3 regions of the Mesorhizobium sp. M7A.F.Ca.CA.002.04.1.1 genome follow, and region 1 is predicted to be linked to each of the others. Evidence: riboswitches for the same ligand, from Rfam matches in the RefSeq annotation. Region 1 holds a riboswitch; each other region holds the start of a gene.
The links. A riboswitch is a leader RNA that binds a small molecule or an ion and turns the genes downstream of it on or off. The one in region 1 is predicted to bind thiamine pyrophosphate.

Region 1 (8,160 bases):
CCATGGCGCGGTCAATAGCCTTGCTGGTCGCATCCGACATCGCTCAGAACCTCATATGCAGCGCAAAATGCGCCGGATTGAGCAGGCTGGTGACGTACTCGATCGGCCGGTCGTCGGCGGCGCGCGTCAGCCGGCGGCCACGCAGGAAAGGCGTGCCTTGCGGGCAGCCGAGGATGGCCGCATCCTCGGCATTGAGCATCTCGATCTCGACCCATTCCTCGCCATGGTCGGGAATGAGGCCGGCGACGCGCAGCGTCTGGTGCAGCGAGCCCTCGCGCAATCCGCGCAACGGTACGTCCTCGAGCTCGGAGGACAATGGCAACCGGCTGCGCTCGATGGAGATCGCATGGCCGTCGCTGGCGTTGGTGCGCACCCGGTCGACGGCGATGAAGAACGGGCTTTCGATGCCAAGCAGCGCAGCCAGATCGGGGTCTTCGATGACCTCCAGCCGCAGCGTCCGCGTCTCGGCATTGGCGCCGGCATCGGCCAGCGCGCGCGACCAGCCGATCGAGTCGTCGACCGGCTTGCCGTCGAAGGTGACGAACGAGCCGATACCAACCTTGGTCGTGATCAGCCCGCGGCTGGACAGTTCCTCGAGGCCTTTGCGGACCGTATTGCGGCTAACGGAGAAGCGCTGGACGAGTTCGTTCTCGCTTTGAAGGCGGTCGCCGAAACCGAGGACGCCGGAACGGATCTCATGTTCGAGGACGGTGGCGATCTGCTCGGGCTTGCCCGTGCCGGGAGACAGTTGAACCGCGCGCCGCTTCATAAGGGTACCTGTTCAATGAACCTGTATAATCCTGTTCAATACCGAGGCCCGGATGCTATGTCAACAGATGCCGAAGACTGACCAACAGGCAGCGAAATGTGCGGGATAACCGTGCAGGGCGTGCCGAGAGGCAGGTCAATAGCCCTGAAAAGCCGGTCGGCGATCGCCAAAAAGGGGCATACATCAAGGGGATGGAGCCAGATCCTGATTCAATTTCACCAGGGACAGGCTACGGGATCGACACCTCACGCGGTTCGACGAGGATGTCCGCCTCGATAGCGGCGTTGATGAACGCCGCTCTTGCCGCCGAGACTTCTTTCTTTCCCTCGAGCACGGCCAGACAGGCCTTGCGGGCAACCATATGCTTTTGCCCGGTCGCAACCGGCCAGCGGTTCAGCAGGATGTCGGCAGCCTGAGCGACCCGCTCCACGTTGAAGATCGAGTTTCGCGATCGGCCGAGCGCAATCCTGACCGGCTCATCGAAACGCTGATCTTGCACGATGCCACTCCCCAAAGTCGGCATTCATCGATTCGCGGCCTTCAACCCCGAGCAATGTGATAGGTTCTGCGCCAAAGGTGCAAGATGTCCGATTCCAGTGGCCAGAAAAATCCCAGGCTGATCGTCGTGGTCGCGTTCGATCGCGGTGAGGATGGCGAGTTGTTCCCAGCCTTTGGACCCGCCGACCAGCAGAGCGAGGATCGCGCCATACGCACCGCCAGGGCTCTGACGGCAAAGCATTCCGGCGTCATCGCCTGGAGCCGTGAGGCCGATCCGACGCTGGGCGAATATGGTCCGCCGAACACGCTCTTCGTCAGCGGTGACGTGCCTGACATGGAGTAGTCGACTGGCGCCAGCATCTGAACGCCTCGCCCATAGGGTTTGATGCGAGCCGGTTTTGCCTCGCCAGCAAGCAAAAGCCCGCTACGGTGAACCGGAGCGGGCCTTGGAGGAGGACAAGGGGTGGGACCCTCTCCTCTTGTTTCCACGGGGGGGTGTGGACCGCAATGACCATACGAAAGTTTTGCAGAGTGCAGGATCACAAGCCGGCTTGCCTGCATCACAATCCGGTGCACGCCGACATTGGGGCGCTCACGAGATTGCGATCAGTTGGCGATAACCCGGCTAGATGCACCCGAGTACGACAAGCACGATGACGATGAGCAGCACGAGCCCAAGGCCGCCGCCGCCATAGGAGCCGGCGCCGTAGGATTGAACCTCGCAGCTGCGATGTTCAAAAGACGAGCGCTCCAAAGGCCTACCGTTCCGCGATTGTGGCGGGCATCGCGCGGAAGAAGTCACGCCAGCAACAGAAACGGCCATCCTGGTGACGGCAACCAGAATTTAATTCCGGCACGCCTGTGGACCGCAGAAAGCCCACCAGCGTGGCGGGCTTTCCGATCGGCCGGAGATGGCGAGAAGCCGATTGCAGAAGCAATTACGCGAGGTAGTGAGTTTCAGCTTCACAGAGAGAGAATACTGAAATTGAAGTGTGGTATATATATCTCAAAATTTCTGAAATAAACGCCAGTAAAAGTCGCAATATTAGCTTGCACAAACAATGCGCAGGTCTATTGACGATCGAACGTTGCCAGTGTGGTTGCAGACCGAACGATTCTGCGCGCCGGGGCGCCTGTCAAACGACGCCGTAGAACAGCCTGTAGTGGACGCGCTTCATATAGTCCCGATACTCCGGCGTGACGGCCAGCAGCGCCTCTTCACGCAGGATGCGGTGCACCTGGAAGAAGGTGATCACCGCGTAGACGGCTAGATTGTAGAAGGAAAAGGCCGACAGCAGGAACAAGAGATGGCCGGCAAGATAGCCGGCATAGATCGGATGCCGCACCAGACGGTAGGCACCGCCTGTCATCACGCCGCGATTGCCCGGCAGAATGGCGAAAGAACGCCCCAGCGATATCTTTCCCCAGATTACGAACCCCAACGCCAGGGCCTGCAGCGGCGCCGCAACATGGACCGGGATGATGGCCACGCCCGGCTCCAGGTCGATGAAACCGACACCGAAGCTGGCGATCACGGAGACAACCACCGTGAGCGGGTTCCAGTCGCGAACCTTCGGCCGACGCGACAGAAGCAGCCAGGTAAAGGTCAGGATCTCGGAAATTGCCACCAGCGCCACATTGATGCGCGTCGGGTCGAGCATCAGGTGATACACGCCGCGGTAGACGAACATGCCCGCGAAGGCCAGCGCGCAGATCCGAAAGAAACCTTCCCGCAAATCCACCAGGATCTCACGCTTTCGGGCTGCGGACAGAATCCTGCCGTCACTGACGTGCGAAAGCGCCTCGCTTTTTGATATGAGCAATGCAGACACCCCAATGATCCCTCAGGGCGACCTTTGCACGCAACCATTGCCGGGCAGTTAATCAACAAGATCAGATCGGTATTAAACTGGCTGTCGGGGAGCCAGGGCGCCACTTCCAGACGACCTGCTCCACGCGGTCGCCAAGAAAGACTGGCGACCCATGTCATTTGGTTTTGCCAGACTAGCTCAGATAGTCGTTGCGGAAATAGCTCCCGAAATCCGGACGTCGAGCAACCAGCTTGCCGTCGGAATCGCGCAAAATGCCGGAGGCGAAGAGATAGTCGCCAATCGCTTCCATCTTGGCCGGATCCATCGTCCCGATGGCCCCGCTTTGGCTGCGTAGATAATGGCCGTCGATCAATGCCTTCAGCGAGGCGTGGATCAGCGCCGGATTGGTCAAGGCATCCTTGTTTGCAGCGATCAGCAGGGTTGCCGCATCGTCGGGGTGGTCGACAGCGAACTGGTAGCCGCGTCGCGTCGCCTGAACGAAGTCGGCCGCAGGCTTGGGATTGGCCTGGAGATAGGCTTCGCTCGAAGAGATCAGCGTCGTGTGCTCATCAGGCACGCCATAATCGGCATAGACGAAGCTGCGCTGCTTGACGCCCCTGAGTTCGGCTTCGACACCCTCCCAGGTCGAGACTTCGAGCGTGAAATCGACCGACCCATTGGCCAGCGCCTCATAGGCTGAGGTGCCGAGCGTCACCGTCTCGAAATTGCCCTTGCCGCCGTCGTGGCGAATGATGGTCGATATCAGCGCGTTTTCCCAGGCACTGCCGAAGCCGCCATAGATCAAGCCGTCGAGGCTTCTTGGGCTTTTGATCTCGTTGCGTGCCGCATTGAAGACCACGCGGCCTGTTTCGGATTGCACCACCGCATAGACGCCCTTCAGATCCGCCCCGGCGGTTCTCTGGGTGAACAGGCTGATGGTGCCGTTGATGCCGAAATCGGCGACGCGGTTTGCGACCAGCGTGCCCGCACCGGTATCGCTGTAGGGCAGGATGTCGACCTCGAGCCCGGCTTCGCGATAAAACCCTTTGTCGCGGGCGACGAACAGTCCGATGTGGTTGGTATTGACCGTCCAGTCGAGGGCGACGGTGACCTTTTGTGCCGCCGATTGTGCTCGAGCCCGACCCGTCCCGGCAATCAAGGGAAGGCCGGTGGCAAGGGTCAGCAACAAGGCCTGCCGGCGCGTCAAGTCAGTCATGATCGTGTCCTTTGGATGGATTGGGGTTGAGGATGATGTCGAGGATTTCGGCCTCGAGCGCGCTTGCCTGGCGCGCGGCATCGCCGCCAAGGCTGCGCGGGCGCGGCAACGGCACCCTGATTTCACGCACGATGCGGGCCGGGCGCGCCGACAGCACATAGATGCGGTCGGACAGGAACACGGCTTCGCGCACGTCATGGGTGATCAAGAGCGCCGTCCAGCGATGATGCCGCCACATCTGTTCGAGCCAGCGCTGCATGGCGGTGCGGGTCAGCGCATCGAGCGCGCCGAACGGCTCGTCGAGCAGGAGCATGTCGCGCTCCTGCACCACGGTGCGCAGCAAGGCCGCGCGCTGGCGCATGCCGCCGGACAGCTGCGCGGGAAAATGCCGCTCGAAGCCGGCAAGCCCGAATTCGGCAAACAACGGCGCAACGCGCGCCCGCGCCGCCTGTCTCCTCATACCTTGCACTTCGAGCCCGAGCGTCGTGTTGTCGAGGATGCGCCGCCATGGCATCAGCGCGTCGCGCTGCGGCATGAAGGCGAAGTGCCTGCCGTGGTCGTCGAGCCGCGCGCCGTCGAACAACATCTCGCCCTCGCCATGCTCGGCGCCGGTCAGAAGCTGGAACAGCGTCGACTTGCCGGCACCCGAGGGTCCAAGGATCGAGACGAACTCACCAGCGCCGACGCTGAGCGAAATATCGGCCAGCACGTCGAGCCCACCGAACGCCTTGTGCACATGCCGCAGTTCGAGCCGGCTCATCGCCAGGCCCCCTTCCCGGCAGTTTCCCTGTCGGCTCGCTCCCAGGGCATGGCAAGGCGCTGCAGCAACACGGTCAACCCGAACAGGACAAGGGTCAGCGCCGCGCTGACACCGACGGCGGCAAGAACCAGATCAGGACGGAAATTGTTTTTGGCGTTGAGCATGTAGATGCCCAGACCCTTCGCGGCACCGGCATATTCAGCGAAGATGGCGCCGACCACCGCATAGGTGATGGAGATCCTCAACCCGGCAAAGAAGTAAGGCAGCGCCGAAGGCAGCCGCGCCAGCAGGAAGATGCGCCAGCGCCCTGCCCCCATGGCGCGCAGCATTTGCCCGATCTCGGCCTCGGTCGCCTCATAGCCTTCGACCAATGCAACCAGCATCGGAAAAAAGGTGACCAGCGCCACCAGCATGATCTTGGGCGCCAGCCCGAAGCCGAACCACAGCACCACCAGCGGCGCGACCGCCACCAGCGGCAAGGTCTGGCTGACGATGAAGACGGGAAACAACGCACGCCGCAGCGGCTGGAAGAAGTCGACCAGCATCGACAGCACGAAGGCGGCGCTGAGCGAACAGGCAAAGCCAAGAAGCGTGGCACGGATGGTCGGAACGGCATTGTCGGCCAGCGCCTCGCGATTGAGCATCGCTTGCTCGAAGACGCGTGACGGCGCCGGCAGTATCGTGGCCCTGATGCCGGAATAGGTGGCATAAAGCTCCCACGCCAGCAGGAGCAAACCGGCCGAGATCATGGCCGGCATTGCCTTGACGAGAAAGCTCGCGATCGGGCGCGAAGCGACTGATGATGAGACCACGGGAGATAACCTTTGACGGCCGCGAGAGCGGCGCGGCTTCAGACGGCCGACGGGCTGTTGGCCGAGACCGTGACGTCGAGGGTTACGTGGCCAGCGCCTGGTCCGAAACGGCAGAAAGCCTCGTCCAGCGCCGAAAAGATCGCACCGGCATCACCGCGCAGTTTCGTGCAGAAATGTTTGGAGCGCTCATAGACGCCGGACTGCTTGAGAAAGTCTATGCAGCCGTAGATCTCGTCCATGTGGTCGTCTGTGCCCATCACATAGAGCGAGAACTGCGCCGCCGCCGGCTGGCCGGTGGCAGCAGCATTGCGCACCGCCGCGATGGCCGCGTCCTTGCGGGGGCCGAGTGGACCGACGGGCCCGCCAAACGCATCGGAGCGGCAGATCGGATCGTCCGGCTCGCCAGGGCAGCCGCGCGAGATGGTGGCCGACAACACGCAATGTTTGCCGCTGCGTGCCGCCGCCACGAAGAGGTCGCGCATGGCAGGAAACAGCACTTCGGGCGGCCCGATCAGCAAGGTCGAGATGTCGTCGGTCTCGATCCTGAGTTTGTCGCGCCAGGGATCGAGCGCACCGAGCGCGCCAAGGATGACACCGACGAAATCGTCGGTCATGGGATATAGGGAAATCTGTGCGCCTGAAAACATCGCCCGCCTCGCTCCGCTGGTATTACCCAGATCAGCTTCTAGGGTCTGTGGGCTTGCCGCCCCCGTCTCAGCCCCGACCGTACGGAGCACCCCTGTGGATGTGCGCCTTAAAGCATCATTCGAGTTGAAGGAAAAGCCGTTTTTTTTATCGCACTGCGCCAAAAGCATTGCGCCAGGGCGGGAGCGGTTGGCTCTGCCGGCGCGAGAATTTATCGGGAACCTTCACCAGGCCGCGAGGTTGTCCCACCAGTCGCTACGCGACGAGTTCACAGACAATGGAGACAAACCATGTTCATGAAAATCCTCGCAGCTTCGGCGCTCACCATTGGCCTGGCGACATCGGCCATGGCGCAGAGCAATGGCACAAGCGGCACCGACGGATCCGGCGGCAGCGGCAAGTCGGTCACCGTCGACCCAAATACGCCGGCTTCGCCGAACACGGTAGACCCCGGCACGACCAACAGTACGACGGTAGCACCGGGCGCCACGAATTCAAACGCGGATGAAAATTGCCCTGCCCATCCGCAGGGCGCACAGCCCGATGCCAGTGGAACGTCGCCGGGCACCACCGCGCCGACAGTTAATGACAACCATTGCGGCAAGTAGGAATTGCAATGAAAAGAAGCCGCGGAGCGAGCGCTCCGCGGCTTCTCAAATCCTGTCGTATCAGTGTATCTACGGCACCGCTTTTTCCCGAACCGGCAGCTTCCACCCCGGCCTGACGAAGTGGCAGGTGTATCCGTTGGGGTATTTCTCCAGATAGTCCTGATGCTCGGGCTCGGCTTCCCAGAAGGGGCCAACGGGTGCGACTTCGGTGACGACCTTGCCCGGCCACAGGCCCGAGGCATCGACATCGGCGATCGTGTCCTCGGCGATGCGCTTCTGTTCGTCGCTGGTGTAATAGATCGCCGAGCGATAACTCGTCCCGACATCGTTGCCCTGGCGGTTGCGGGTCGTCGGATCGTGGATCTGGAAAAAGCGTTCCAGCAGCGTGCGATAGCTTATGATGGCCGGATCGAAATTGATCTCGATGGCTTCGGCATGGCTGCCGTGGTTGCGGTAGGTGGCGTTGGGCACGTCGCCGCCGCTGTAGCCAACACGGGTGGAAATGACGCCGGGATAGCGCCGTATCAAATCCTGCATACCCCAGAAGCAGCCACCGGCAAGGACTGCGCGTTCGGTCGAAGTCGCCATATCACGTCTCCTCAAAGGCAAGTTTGTCTGGACATAGATGGGCATTGTCACCTGCTTCGTCCAGCGGACCGGCGGATCTGCTTCAGTTGCTCGGTCGGGCGAGGCCGTCGATAGCACCCGGCAACTGCCGCGCGCCAGGCGGAATGGCTGCGAAGCTGATCGCCACCGGCGGCGCCTTGAGCGACCAGTCGAAAAGAACGGTTTTGATCGGGATGTCGCCCACCCACGCCTGCAGATAAGATGGCACATCGCGCCCGGGCCAGACCAGCAATATGCCATGCTCGCGCAGCCGCTCCTTGGTGATCCAGGGGGCGTACTGCATGTTCAGTTCGGTGAAGATCGACGGCTTGTCATAGGCATTGAGGCCCGCCAGCGGCGCAATAAGGGCATGGCCGCCGACGATGTCGAGCCGATCGGGCGTCGCAGCGTGCCAGACAGCCTCTGCCTCATCCG
Region 2 (5,850 bases), on a different contig from region 1:
AGATTGGTGCCGAGCCGCACCGAGCCGGCGTCCGGCTTCATCTCGCCGGTCAGCATTTTCAAGAGCGTGGTCTTGCCGGCGCCGTTCGGCCCGACCAGGCCAACGCGATCGCCACGCTGGATGCGGGTCGAAAACGCCTTGACCACGGTGAGATCGCCAAAGCTCTTTTCGATGTTTTTCGCCTCGATCACCAGCTTGCCGGACTCGGTGGCGTCGCTCGCCACCATGATCGCCGACCCTTCGGCCCCGCGATGACCGCGAAAACGCTGACGCATGGTCTGCAACTCGCCGAGCCGGCGCATGTTGCGCTTGCGCCGCGCCGTCACGCCGTAGCGCAGCCAATGCTCTTCGCGAACGATCTGGCGACCGAGCTTGTGCTGCTCGCGTTCTTCTTCCTCCAGAACCAGGTCGCGCCATTCCTCGAAATGGCCGAAGCCCTTGTCCAGCCTGCGGGTCTGGCCGCGATCGAGCCAGACCGTGGCGCGCGACACGCGTTCGAGGAAGCGGCGGTCGTGCGAGATGACGATCAGCGCCGAGGAGGTGCGGATGAGTTCTTCTTCCAGCCATTCGATGACCGAGAGGTCGAGATGGTTGGTCGGCTCATCGAGCAGCAGGATATCGGGCTCCGGCGCCATGACGCGGGCAAGGGCGGCGCGCCTCGCCTCGCCGCCCGACAGGTCGTTCGGACGTTCCTCACCCGACAGGCCGAGATGCTCCATCAGATAGCTGGCGCGGTAGGGATCGTCGGCGGGGCCAAGCCCGGCCTCGACATAGGCGCGGACAGTGGCAAAACCTTCCATGTCGGGCATCTGCGGCAAATAGCGGACGGTCGCCGAAGGCTGGCGGAACACTTCGCCGTCCTGCGGCTCGATCAGGCCGGCGGCGATCTTCAGCAGGGTCGACTTGCCGGACCCGTTGCGGCCGACCAGTGCGATCTTGTCGCCGGCCGAAGCCGTCAAGGCGGCGCCATCGAGCAGCGGCGTGCCGCCGAAGGTCAGTTTTATCCCATCAAGGTTGAGAAGGGGCGGGGCCATGTCAGCTTTCAGGTAAGGGATAGGGATGAGCGAGCAGCATCGCGCGGCCATGGCCGAGCGCGATTTCGAGGCGGCCCCCGGTCTTGTCGGACTTGACCTCGTTGGAAATGGTCAGCGACGAACCGAACGCCACCTTGACGTGAGCGAGCGGCCATTTGGCGCCGGTGACGGTCAGGCCGTCGAGCTCGGAAAAGCCGAGCACCGAAAACAGCGTGCCGTCGGCATAGTCGAAGCCGGCCGTTCCGCGCAGCAGGGGGATGCCTTCCTGAGCGCCGCTGGTCAAAAGCACGTCCGTTCCCGCCTCCGCCAGCCGCAGGGCGAGCGACAGATGCAGAAAAGCGTGGTCGGCGCGCTTGCCGCCAAAGGCGCCGGCCAGCACCAGGCGGGTCGCGCCGCGCTCCAGTGCCGCGGCGACGGCAAGTTCGCCATCGGTCTGGTCCTTTTCCGCCGGGAAGGTCCGGCGCGGCACGGAAGCGAGATCGTCCGGCAGGTTGGCCGGCACCGAATCGAAATCACCCACCCACAGCTCCGGCACGAGACCCAGCAACCGCGCATGACCGATGCCGGCGTCGGCGGCGATGACGCGGGAGCCTTTGACCTGACGGTCGAGCCGTGGCGTACGGATGAGATCGCCGCCAAGCAGGATGGTGAATGTGCTCATATCGTGTGGCCCTTACCAGCCCGGCACGGGAAACGGAAGGCGGCAAACTCCCGCTTGCATGGCGGATCGGCCCGGCCTATGTGTCGAAACGCTCTAACGGGGTGCCGGACGCGATCTTCGCGGACCGGCTGAGAGGCAGTCTCGCCAACCCGCTGAACCTGATCCGGTTTGTACCGGCGGAGGGATTAGACGTTTCGGACAGTCCGACGCCTCAATTCCTTTCAATTCAAACGAAGGAGGCGCCGATGCGCACGCTTTTATACGCTCTTGTTTCAGCAACGGTCGTGGCCTTGTCCGGGCCCGCCTTGGCCAAGGACAAGCTCACCGTCTACACCTATGAGAGTTTCACCGCCGACTGGGGTCCGGGTCCCGTGGTGAAGAAGGAGTTCGAGGCCGAATGCGGCTGCGACGTCGACTTCGTCTCGGTCGCCGATGGCGTCGCGCTGCTCAACCGCGTCAGATTGGAAGGCACATCGACCAAGGCCGATATCGTGCTTGGCCTGGATACCAATCTCACCGCCGATGCCAAGGCGTCAGGCTTGTTCGCGCCGCATGGCGCGGTGACGGATGTCAGTGTGCCGGGCGGCTGGAGCGACGACACGTTTGTCCCCTTCGACTACGGCTATTTCGCTGTCGTCTACGACACGCAGAAGATGAAGACGCCGCCGAAGAGCCTGAAGGAGCTGATCGAAGGCAGTGCCAACGACAAGATCGTCATCCAGGATCCGCGCACCTCGACGCCAGGCCTCGGCCTGCTTCTTTGGGTCAAGTCGGTCTATGGCGACAAGGCACCCGAGGCCTGGGCCAAGCTCAAGGCCAAGGTGCTGACCGTGACGCCGGGCTGGAGCGAGGCCTATGGGCTGTTCACCAAGGGCGAGGCGCCGATGGTGCTGTCCTACACGACGTCGCCAGCCTACCACATGGTCGCCGAGAACACGGAGCGCTACCAGGCGGCCTCCTTCGAGGAGGGCGAGTATCTGCAGATCGAGGTGGCGGGTATCACCACGACAGGAGCCAAGAATCCGCTGGCGGCCAAGTTCATGGCCTTCATGACCGGGCCGAAATTCCAGGATGCCATCCCCGAGACCAACTGGATGTTCCCGGCAGGCAAGACCGACAAGCCGCTCAATCCGGCCTTCGACAAACTGGTCAAGCCGACGAAGACCTTGCTGTTCAGCCCGCAAGAGGTCGCCGCCAACCGCAAGGCCTGGGTCGATGAATGGCTGGCGGCGATGAGCAAATAGGCAGCGCGATGGCGCCGGCGCATTCCACGGATTCCCGCGTCAGTGCCGGCATTGTCGCGCTCGCTGCAATCGCGCTGCTGATCGGCGGCGCGTTTGCCGGCCTGCTTTTCGAGGGCGCCCATGATTTCTCGGGCGCCTGGGCAGCCTTCGATCCCTATCTGCTTCGCGTCATTCGCTTCACGCTCTGGCAAGCGGTCCTGTCGACGCTGCTTTCGGTCATCCCGGGGCTGTTTGTGGCGCGCGCTCTGTCGCGGCATCCACGTTTCTTCGGCCGCGCCTTCATCCTGCAGATCTTCGCCGTGCCGTTGGCGCTGCCGGCCATCGTTGCAGCGCTCGGCATCCTGGCGCTTTATGGCCGTGCCGGCTACTTCGCCGGCGTGCTTGCCGTTATCGGCGGCGGAAGCTGGCCGGGCATCTATGGCCTGTCCGGCATTCTCGTCGCCCATGTCTTCTTCAACCTGCCGCTGGCGACGCGGCTGTTCCTCGAGGCGCTGCAGACCATACCGGCCGACCAATGGCGGCTGGCGAGCCAACTCGGCATGGCGGCCCGGCCGGCGTTCCGGCTGATCGAATGGCCAACGCTGCGCGCCGCACTGCCCGGCGTCGCCGGGCTTGTGTTCATGCTCTGCATCACATCCTTCACGATCGTGCTGACGCTCGGCGGCGGGCCGGCCGCGACGACGCTTGAGGTCGGCATCTACCAGGCGCTGCGCTTCGATTTCGATCCCGCACGGGCCGTTGCACTGACGCTGCTGCAGATCGCCTTGACCTTTATCGTGGTGCTGGCACTGACGCGGCTAGGCGCCAATGTGGTCGGCGACACCAATTTGCCGGTCGCGCAACGCCGCTATCTCTCGGTCAATCGGAGCGAGACCTGGTTGAACGCGCTACTCATCGTCCTGGCGCTGCTGTTCGTTGTCGGGCCGATGGCGGCAACCGTGATGGCCGGATTGAGTGCCGATCTCGCCCGCTTGGCCGGCGAGGCCACTGTCCGGCAGGCAACGCTGACCAGTGCGGCGCTCGCCTTCCTGTCGGCGCTGCTTTCGGTGATGCTGTCGCTGGCGCTGACCATGGCGCGGCGGGCACTGGCGCTGAACCGCCGTGCCGGCGCAAAGACACTGCTCGAACACGCCACCGATACAGGCGCCGGTTTTGTCCTGGTCGTGCCGCCGATCGTCGTCGGCGCCGGCTGGTTCCTGTTGTTGCGCCATGTCGGCGATGTCTTCGCCATCGCTCCGGTCATGGTCGTCACCGTCAACGCGGTGATGGCGATGCCGTTTGCGCTCCGCGCCGTGCGTCCCGCCTATGATGCAGCGAGCGAGCGTCACGAACGGCTCTGTGCACAGCTCGGCATTGCGGGCTGGAACCGGCTGATGCTGGTCGACTGGCCGTCGCTGCGGCGACCGCTCGCCACGGCCTTCGCTTTCGCCATGGCGCTGTCGCTCGGCGATCTCGGTGTCATTGCCTTGTTCGGCAGTGATTCCGTGCAGACATTGCCCTACCTTCTTCTGGCTCGGATGGGCAGCTACCGCACCGAGGATGCCGCCGGCCTCGCACTGCTGCTCGGCCTCGTCTGTCTCGCGTTGATCGTGGCGGCGCACTGGCTGGGAAGGGAGGAGGTCCGTGATGCGTGAAAAGGCGGCCAACGGGCTCGCGAAGGGCGCGCCGGTGCGGCTGGACAAAGTGTCGTTCAGCTATGGCAGCTATGGCGAGGCGCCGCTTGTTTTCGATGTCGAGTTTGCCGCGGCGACGATCACCGCCATCATGGGGCCGAGCGGTTCGGGCAAGTCGACACTGCTCAATCTGGTCGCCGGCTTCGAGACCCCACGGTCGGGCCGCGTGCTGGTCGGCGGTGTCGATGTCAGCGCCGAGCCGGCCTCGGCGCGGCCGGTGTCGATGGTGTTCCAGGAGAACAATCTCTTCGCGCATCTTTCCGTCGAGCAGAATGTCGGGCTCGGCCGCTCGCCATCCCTGCGGCTGACCGAGGCGGACCGCGCTGCGGTCGCCGAGGCGCTTGCGCGCACCGGTCTTGCGGGCAAGGAGAAACGCCTGCCGCGCGAGCTCTCCGGGGGCGAACGCCAGCGCGTCGCCCTGGCCCGCGTGCTGGTGCGCGACCGACCGGTGTTGCTGCTCGACGAGCCCTTCGCTTCGCTCGGACCGGCTTTACGCGACGAGATGCTGGATCTGGTTGCCGCCGTTCATGCCGAACGCGCCATGACAGTGCTGTTCGTCACCCACCAGCCGGAGGATGCACGCCGCATCGGCGAGCATATGGTGTTTGTCGACGATGGGTTGGTCGCCGCCACCGGCAAGGCTGATGATTTCTTCGCCGGGGCTGGTCCGGAGGCGTTCCGGCGCTATATCGGCGCGGGTGCCGGATATTCCACATCACGCGATGTTGCCCGGAAGCGGACATAATTTACGGTCAAACCGGCTCCAGGCGATGTGGCGTTTGCTTGCCATGACCGGGGGAGTGTGGCTAGGTCCGCCCTACCGGTCCGGCACAGGCCGTGATTTGCCTGCAGTATCCGGCGCCCGCCCCTGGGATGGGCCGCGGATACTGCAGCAGTTTGAGATATGGCACGTGAACATTCTGAAGATCGTCCCCGATTTTCAATGTCATGTGCCGGGACCCGAAAGGAAGCCGTTCTGGCGATCGGCGCTAACACATTGGGAATGAAACCGCTGGCGCGCTTTCTCGCGCTGGCCGGCTTTGCCGTGGCGTTGGCAAGCTGCCAGATGTTCACGCCGCCGGAGGTTCAGGAATCCGGCTTCCAGCCTTCCGACAAGCCGATCACGGTGGACAATGTCGGCGCCAACAACAAGCTCGCCGAATTGGCCAGGGCGCAGCATCCGCGCATCCTGGCGACCTATGGCGGCGAATATTCCGATCCCAAGCTCGAGCGCATGG
Region 3 (8,160 bases), on a different contig from region 1:
AGCGCAATTTCGTTTTCATCGACGCGCCGATGCCCTGACGTGCGACTGGCGAACCGGTCAAGCTCACCGGCATCACGCGGCGCGGCCACGACCAATGTCCCGGCCCGTGTCACCTGACCCGACAGCACCGCATCCCACCAGTCGGCAGCATCGCGTCCGAGATCCAGCACCGGCTGCTCCGCGCTTTCGCGCTCGCACCATGGCGCCAGCATGCCGCCGGCGAACCACGACGCGTTGCCACCAAGGCCATGCCGCATCTCGGCGACGGTGACCGTCGCGCCGCGGGCGGCGAGTTCGAAAGCGACGGTGAGGCCGGCAACGCCGGCCCCTTTGACGAGCACCCTCATGATGGTTTGGGAGCCTCTGGCACGACCGGTACGCCAGTCTCGTCCGCCTGCATGTAGAGATCGCCGCCCTCCCGGTATTTTGCCGCCATTGCCGCCATGCCTTCCTTCTGGGCCTCGGCACGGATGTCGTGGGAAATGCGCATGGAGCAGAATTTCGGCCCGCACATCGAACAAAAATGTGCCAGCTTGTGCGCCTCCTTGGGCAAGGTCTGGTCGTGGAAGGACCGTGCGGTTTCGGGGTCGAGCGACAGGTTGAACTGGTCCTCCCAGCGGAACTCGAAGCGCGCGCGCGAAAGGGCATCATCCCTGGTTTTCGCTGCCGGATGGCCCTTCGCCAGATCGGCTGCATGGGCGGCTATCTTGTAGGTGATCACGCCAATCTTGACGTCGTTGCGGTCGGGAAGGCCGAGATGCTCTTTCGGCGTGACGTAGCAAAGCATTGCGGTGCCGAACCAGCCTATCATGGCGGCACCTATCCCTGAGGTGATGTGGTCATAGCCCGGCGCGATGTCGGTCGTCAGCGGCCCCAACGTGTAGAACGGCGCCTCACCGCACACTGCGAGCTGCTTGTCCATGTTCTGCTTGATCTTGTGCATGGGGACATGGCCCGGGCCTTCGATCATCACCTGGCAGTCCTTTGCCCAGGCAATCTTGGTGAGTTCTCCAAGTGTTTCCAGTTCGGCGAATTGCGCCGCGTCGTTCGCATCGGCGATTGAACCGGGACGAAGGCCGTCGCCGAGCGAGAAGGAGACGTCATAGGCTCTGGCGATGTCGCAGATCTCCTCGAAATGCTCGTAGAGGAAGCTCTCCCGGTGATGGTGCAGGCACCATTTGGCCATGATCGAGCCGCCGCGCGAGACGATGCCCGTGACCCGGTCGACGGTCAGCGGGATGTAGTGCAGCCGCACGCCGGCGTGGATGGTGAAATAGTCGACGCCTTGCTCGGCCTGCTCGATCAGCGTGTCGCGGTAGACCTCCCAGTTCAGATCCTCGGCGATGCCGTTGACCTTTTCCAGCGCCTGATAGAGCGGCACCGTACCGATCGGCACCGGCGCATTGCGCACGATCCAGTCGCGGATGTTGTGGATGTTGCGGCCGGTCGACAGGTCCATCACCGTGTCCGCGCCCCAGCGGATAGCCCAGACCATTTTTTCGACCTCTTCGGCCATCGACGATGTGACAGCCGAGTTACCGATGTTGGCGTTGATCTTGACCAGAAAATTGCGACCGATGATCATCGGCTCGCTCTCGGGATGATTGATGTTGGCGGGAATGATTGCGCGCCCGCGCGCCACCTCGTCGCGCACGAATTCGGGTGTGACGAAATCTGGGATCGCCGCGCCGAAGGCTTCGCCGTCGCGTTGCAGCTTGCCGCGCATCACCTCGCGGCCGAGATTCTCGCGGATGGCTACGAACTCCATTTCTGGCGTGATGATGCCGGCGCGCGCATAGGCAAGTTGGGTCACCGCCTTGCCCTGCTTGGCCTTGAGCGGCCGATTGCGTATCGGAAATTCCGGTGTCAGGCGCTCGCCGGTGGCGAATCCATTGTCTTCCGGCCGGACGTGGCGGCCGTCATAGGCTTCGACATCGCCACGCGCCGTGACCCATTCGTGGCGAAGCCGGGCAAGGCCTTTTTCGATGCTGGTTTCGACTGATGGATCGGTGTAGGGGCCGGACGGATCGTAGACGGTGACGGGCGGTTCGCCGGCCGTCGGATGGACGGAAATCTCGCGCATCGGCACCCTGATCTGCGGGTAGAGGACGCCGGGCTTGTGGATTTTCCGCGAGGCGGGCAGTGGTCCCGTCGATACGGCGGGGGTGAGGGCATTCATCGTGAGGCTCCTTTGCTCATGCATTGGAGACCCAGTTCTGTGCCGGAAGGATGAAAAGACGCTTCTGTAGACCTGCTGCAACAGGACCTCGGGCGTAAACTCCCGCAAAGCGCTTGCACCGTCCCTACGCCAGTATGAACTGGATCAGGTTCAACGGGTCACTGCGCCGCGAAAGCCAGCAGTATCTCAGCCCCTTGCCGGGACTCCCCTGGTGAATGCCTTAGGTTGAACGGGCTGACGCTATCTTGTCAAGCGCATTCGGGCGCCTTCGGCCGGTGGCGACGACCGGCGGCCAGCCGGGCGGAGAGCTCGCGCATGCATCGGGGACAAGTCACGCCCCGTAGACCGGGGCTGAATGGCCAAAGCCTCATTCGCTTCGTGAAGGATGGAGAAACTGTATTGGCCATGTGCGCGTATCGACCAAGTAGCTCAGGCGGTCACGGATGTGGTTATTCTGGTCGAAGGTGACGAACGGCCTTGGGGGTCACCTCCTTTAGGATTCAGAGGTTGGAAGACGGCTTCTCGCGATCACGGCCATCAGGAAATACCTGTCTTCGGCTCAACCTCGACATGGCGTCCGATCGACCGCAGATATACAGCTATCTCGTTCATGAGATGATCGCGTTCGCCGTAGATTTCAGCAATCCTACGCAGCTGTGGCTCGACGGCCCTCCGTTGCGCTGGCGTGAAATCAGCATCGCCAAAGACGTATCCCAAGTTGCCAATCGCGCAAATTTTGCAGCCGGCGTCCACAACTGCTTGTACGAATGCCGGAATGTCTTTTTCTTGCATGGTCTTCATGTCGAACCTCTCGTGAATGGCGTGCTTGCGCCCCAATCTGCCTTTTCAGCGTGTCCTCTGGGCGGCGCAAGCCCTGAGCGTGACTGTGCACGGGCAACCTCGACTATCCCATCTGCCACGCTCTTTAGAATCGGTGGGGTCTGGTGATCGCAGGCTGGGCCACTCAAAAGCCTGCAAGAAGAAAGTCATGGCGACCATTGCTCAAGATCGCAAGGGTGCGTGCAAGACCTTCCGTTGGCAGTCATGCACGCTCGCTCAGAGATAGTCCGGCCGCGGAAATTCTCCCTTATTCGTAAGAAAGCTCATTGAGCAACTGGGCATTGAGCAACTGGGTCTCACGTCACGGGTCTCGTGTGCTTCACAGCCGAAAAATAGCCGCCGTGGCAATTCTCGAAAAGTGCAGGCTACCTCGTTAAGGACACTGCGGATGATCGTTCGCGCTTGGCAAAAGCGAACGGATTAGTCTATGGCTCTCGGCAGGGGGGCGAGTTATGCGGCGGGTGCGAATCCTTCAAGTAGGCGATATTCACTATCCGGACTGGCATCCTTCCTCTAGCAACATCGATGCCAAGGATAGCAAGTTCGCTCCGAAAATAACGCAGAAGCTACGCGCGTCTTCGCTGCGTGCCGTCTTGACGAAACTTCGGCGGCTGACGACTTCGAAGCCCTTGGATTCGATCGCCTTCATGGGGGATTTCACGAGCCGTGGCGACAAGACCTTCATTGCTTCGGCATTCCAGCATTTCACGTTGCTCTGCCGCGCACAGGGACGCAGTTCAAAGGCGCTTCCGTTGATATTCGTACCGGGAAATCACGATGTGAACCGTGATGACGCGCGCGAACTTGGACCGACTGAGAAATTCAGCGAAATGGCGAGTTTAGCCGCCCGCTTGGGTTGGCAGACCGTTCCCGTGGACCAACCCGTGCACTTCAGACTTCCGACAGGATCCGCAGGCGCAAACTTCATCCTCGTCAACACAGCGATAGGCAGTTGGGAGCTTCAAAACCTTCCCGCGTTCCTTCGTGATCGTCTCGAGGCACTCAGTCCTTCTACAGAGCCTCTAGATCTCGGCTCGCCGGACATCTCGGGACATTCGCCCGCGACACCTCCCAGCGATCCAGACAAGGAGGCGTCCGACGACGAGTATTACGGTCAGATGGACACGCCATACATCTCGCGTGAGATGCTTGCAGGCCTACAGGAATTGCTCCAGCAGCCCGACATGCGTTACGGCATCATAATCGGCCATCACAATCTGCTGCCACAAAAGACTCCGCGCATTACGCCATACGCGGAGATGCTCAACAGCGGATTTGTCAGAACTCAGCTGCTGCAGGGCAACAAGCCTATCGTCTACCTGCATGGACACATACATGCTGATCCGGTCGAGATCGTCAACGATCCAAGGTTTCCGGACGGCAAATTGATCTGCATCTCAGCACCAGAGATACAGTCAGGTTTCAATGAGCTCGTCTTCTTCACGACCGATCAGGGAGAGCTCGTCGGCATCCGACTTATACCCTACCGCACCAATGTCGCCGACGGGACGGTCATGGAAGGCGAACATTGCTTTATTTCGACCATGTCCAACGGCAAGGCCTTTCTGAACAACGACACGTTTGACCTGCTGCGCCGACTGCGCGACCATGCCACCAGGCGCGGGAATGGGTTACTCTTCTGGGACGAGATCACTGAGATTGCTGCCTCCGCCGAGCTCGGGCTAGATCTGGAAGACTCTCTTCTGATGCTCCAAGCGGCGCGCTTCATCGAGATAGACGGCCTCACCAAGGCAAACTCGGCTTGGCGCATTAAGGTAAGGGACGAATAGCGATGGAGAATCCGTTCGGCCCCAACAGGATCGAGTACGAAAGCCGCCCGATACTGTGGTTCAGTCAGAAGTCGGCGTTGATTTCTGCCGCCGCCAAGCCGGTCTTCGTCGCAGGGACGAGAGGCAGCGGCAAGACCAGCATTCTTCGCTCGCTTTCCACAGTCCATATTCTTGAAGACAAAAGTCTCTCGGACCAAGTCGGCAAGCTCGCTTGGTATGGCGTCTTCTTCCAGCTCAATGAGACATTCTCGCCCCTAATCGACAACGCCGTTCTGAACCTCATTCCGGAGCGGATACGCTTCGACACGGCCGCCGTGATCCCGCGGCAATTCGTAATCTTCTCTCACTATCTGGAGCTGAAGATAGTCGAACGCCTGCTCGAGAGCATCGGCCAGCTCAGACGCGACGGCCACTTGAAATACCGGGCCTCCGAAGATAGGGACGTCGCCCTGGCACTGCATCGCGAAGTGCTGCACTTCATACCCCAACCTGCCCGTCTCGACTTCTTCAGCATCGATGAGCTGCGGGGTGGGATAACCCGGTACGTCGACGAATGCTTCAACGCGTTCTTCTTTGCCGCCGATGCCGGAGCGACCGGCTTCAGAGCAACAGACCCTGGCGCGATCATTAACAAGGTCGCGACCGCGATCACTCCACTTTTAAATGGCCCATCTTTCGCCGGTGACAGGGCGCCCTTCTTCAAGATACTGATTGACGACTGTGAAGCACTGACACCGCTCCAACAGCAGTTCCTGAACACCTTGGTGAGAAAGACGCGCGGCAACGTGAAATGGGTCCTCGCCTACATCGGCGGCCTCTACGACACGATCCGGACGATCATACCCGGCCAGTCGCTCTCGAATGCTGACCGGGACGTCGAGAATCTTGATTCAGTCGATCCGAGGGAGTTCGCCACGCTGTGCGAGAACGTGTCGTCGCTTCGGCTGTACTATGCGCTTCCTGACCATCTGCGGAGTGATCTCGAGCGCAACGATGCGCTCAGCGCGTTTTCGCTCAAAAACCGGCTGGGGCGGCTTTCCGTCAATGACATCATCGAGCGGGTTATCATATCGGGTCATTCCGAGGGCAGAGAAGAGCTTGTGGCACTTGCTGATGCAGCACGTGAATTCCTCTCCGTGAATTTGAGGACGGCGGATCAGCAGCAATTCCTTCTTGATCGAAAAGCGCGCCCTTATGCCGAAGGGCTGGCGCTCGCGCTCATGAACCCGGAAATTAAGCGCCGGCCCATGAGCAAGGCGGATGCTTCAAATCTGAAGAGGTCGATCGCCCGGAAACAGGGATGGGCTTTTCTGAAAGCGTGCCAGATGCTGCGTCTGCATGACTACCCGTACGTAGGGCACCAGATCATCACATCATTGAGCGACGTCTGTATACGCGATTTCCTTGATATAATGGGAGAGATCTTCCGCCGCAGTGTTCCGAGTTCCAGTGATCCACGAAAACTGGTGGAATTCATCAACTCGGATTTACAGATTCATCTCGAACAGCAGAGACAGGCTGTGAACGCCGCCTCTCAACGGAAGCTTGATGGACTTCAGGCGCTTTCACATCCGTACGAAGAAGAGAGCGTGCGCATGGTGCGGGCGTTGGGTTACCTGACCGCTCGCCTCCAGACAGAGTTTGCCGAAGAAAATGCTCTAGGAACGACAGAGAGAGGCATTTTCAGGGTTGATCTAAAGGAAATGCGCTCGCTGGTGAACCGACTGGAGCAACCCAGCGGAAAACTGGACGAGGTCCTGCGTCGGGCGGAAAGGGATGGGTTTATCCGGGAGGTCTCCGCCGCCGGCAACTTTGAGGTGGACCGCGCCGACCCCGCATCGAAGGAGATGATGATCAGATTGCATCGGCGATTTGCACCTTACTTCGGGTTCTCCTATCGCGGCCCGTACGAAATCAACACAATCCCTGCGGCGCGGATGGTCGACCTGCTTTTTACCAGGCATCGGCTCCCAGAAGACTGGGCCGACTCGGTGTTTAAGGAGCTCGTCGCGCGGCCCGCACTCAAGACCGAATTCCAGCACTCGCTTTTCGAGAGCGATCTCGAATGACCGCTTCAACTGTCGAGTATCGAGTCTTCGGCCATCTGGCCGTCACCGAGAAGGCGAGAGATGCAGGTACCTGCGAAACGATGGAGGCAGATATCGCGATCGTCGCGCTTGGATGGGAAACGCGTTTCGCCGCGTTCGAAAACCATCTTGACCTGAAGGTCGGCAAGATCGTGGTTCTGGACTTTGCTCTGAAGGAAGCGAACGTCCCAGCCGTCGAAGAAAACCGGCGAAAGCTCATCGCTATGGGTACCCGATGGGGCGTCGAAGTGACTGTGATCACCCTCGAGCCTTCCATCGAGTATCAGAAGAACATCAATCTCCTCGATCACCTGCTCACTCAGATGGCCGCTTCATGTGGCTCATACGAAGGAAGCCTGCGGAAGGTTTTCGTCGAGTGCTCGACGATGCCGCGAATCTACATCCAATGGCTGATTGCGGTGGCATTCAAGAAAATGTCGATTCAGTCTCTCGAATTCGGGTACGCCGAAGGTATCTACGGGAACGCGATCGGCAAAGAGGATTTTTCCAGCGGCTTGGACCGATACGTCACCGTCCCTCATCTTCAAGGCAGCGGAGGAATGGGCGAAGAGAAAGTCCTGCTCGTGGGGATCGGAGGAGATGCCGACGTATTCTACGGATTGATCGATATCGTCAGTCCGGAACGGATCTCGCTCCTCGTCCCAAGAAGCGACAAGAATGCGCATATCGATGCTTTGCTCGATCAACAGGTGGCCAAGGTACGTGAAACCCACCGGCTCGAAGATGGCGAAGTTCGCGACATCCAGGCTTTCGGGCTGATGGCCCACCTCGATGCTTTCGAGACGTATCTCGACGGGTTCGGCTCGCGTGCGGTGGTGAACGTTTTTGTCAGCGGCCCGAAGGTTCAGGCCATCGCTGCTGCCGTGCTCGCCTGCTCCGACAGCCGCGTCCATCTCAAGGCAAGAATTCCCACCTCCTATGCCCATCGTGAAGTCTCAGCGAATGGGCGGTATCATATCTATAGGCTGATTGACCTGACATCCCCTGCCTGCAGCCTTCCCGGGACGTTCTGACACTATCTTGCATTCGAGTAGCATCATGGTCCCAGTAGCCGTTCCGCCAAGCCTTCAGCGCATGTTCGTGTCGCCCGATCCGGTCGATGGGGGGCTAATTCCCACTTGGAAGCTGCTCTACATCAGATCAGGGGGGAATGCAGACTGGCAGAATTCCGTCTAATTAGCGACTAGCTAAAACATATACTCAGGCGAGACTGTTCAGCATAGAAATAGTGAGTCGGCCGTGA

Region 2: linked by a shared signal. The riboswitch ahead of thiB (thiamine ABC transporter substrate binding subunit) and the one ahead of ENZ75_RS06915 (YkoF family thiamine/hydroxymethylpyrimidine-binding protein) in region 1 are both predicted to bind thiamine pyrophosphate.
Region 3: linked by a shared signal. The riboswitch ahead of thiC (phosphomethylpyrimidine synthase ThiC) and the one ahead of ENZ75_RS06915 (YkoF family thiamine/hydroxymethylpyrimidine-binding protein) in region 1 are both predicted to bind thiamine pyrophosphate.

The regions. Positions count from the first base shown of each region.
Region 1 is NZ_RZPL01000084.1:511-8,670, reverse strand. It holds gene ENZ75_RS06960 (ADP-ribosylglycohydrolase family protein) at 1-40, opposite strand, end outside; gene ENZ75_RS06955 (GntR family transcriptional regulator) at 44-769, opposite strand; gene ENZ75_RS06950 (DUF982 domain-containing protein) at 999-1,268, opposite strand; gene ENZ75_RS06945 (hypothetical protein) at 1,353-1,610, shown strand; gene ENZ75_RS06940 (DUF3309 family protein) at 1,893-2,090, opposite strand; gene ENZ75_RS06935 (isoprenylcysteine carboxylmethyltransferase family protein) at 2,404-3,099, opposite strand; gene ENZ75_RS06930 (ABC transporter substrate-binding protein) at 3,272-4,294, opposite strand; gene ENZ75_RS06925 (ABC transporter ATP-binding protein) at 4,287-5,054, opposite strand; gene ENZ75_RS06920 (ABC transporter permease) at 5,051-5,812, opposite strand; gene ENZ75_RS06915 (YkoF family thiamine/hydroxymethylpyrimidine-binding protein) at 5,905-6,513, opposite strand; TPP riboswitch at 6,504-6,617, opposite strand; gene ENZ75_RS06910 (hypothetical protein) at 6,802-7,119, shown strand; gene msrA (peptide-methionine (S)-S-oxide reductase MsrA) at 7,189-7,707, opposite strand; partial or broken gene ENZ75_RS06900 (glycosyltransferase family 39 protein) at 7,790-8,160, opposite strand, start outside.
Region 2 is NZ_RZPL01000295.1:427-6,276, reverse strand. It holds partial or broken gene ENZ75_RS16745 (ABC-F family ATP-binding cassette domain-containing protein) at 1-1,034, opposite strand, end outside; gene ENZ75_RS16740 (thiamine diphosphokinase) at 1,036-1,695, opposite strand; TPP riboswitch at 1,783-1,897, shown strand; gene thiB (thiamine ABC transporter substrate binding subunit) at 1,941-2,939, shown strand; gene thiP (thiamine/thiamine pyrophosphate ABC transporter permease) at 2,948-4,573, shown strand; gene thiQ (thiamine ABC transporter ATP-binding protein) at 4,566-5,357, shown strand; partial or broken gene ENZ75_RS16720 (M48 family metalloprotease) at 5,616-5,850, shown strand, end outside.
Region 3 is NZ_RZPL01000136.1:413-8,572, reverse strand. It holds gene thiO (glycine oxidase ThiO) at 1-347, opposite strand, end outside; gene thiC (phosphomethylpyrimidine synthase ThiC) at 344-2,179, opposite strand; TPP riboswitch at 2,283-2,399, opposite strand; gene ENZ75_RS09940 (hypothetical protein) at 2,717-2,980, opposite strand; gene ENZ75_RS09935 (metallophosphoesterase) at 3,472-4,809, shown strand; gene ENZ75_RS09930 (hypothetical protein) at 4,812-6,878, shown strand; gene ENZ75_RS09925 (hypothetical protein) at 6,875-7,930, shown strand.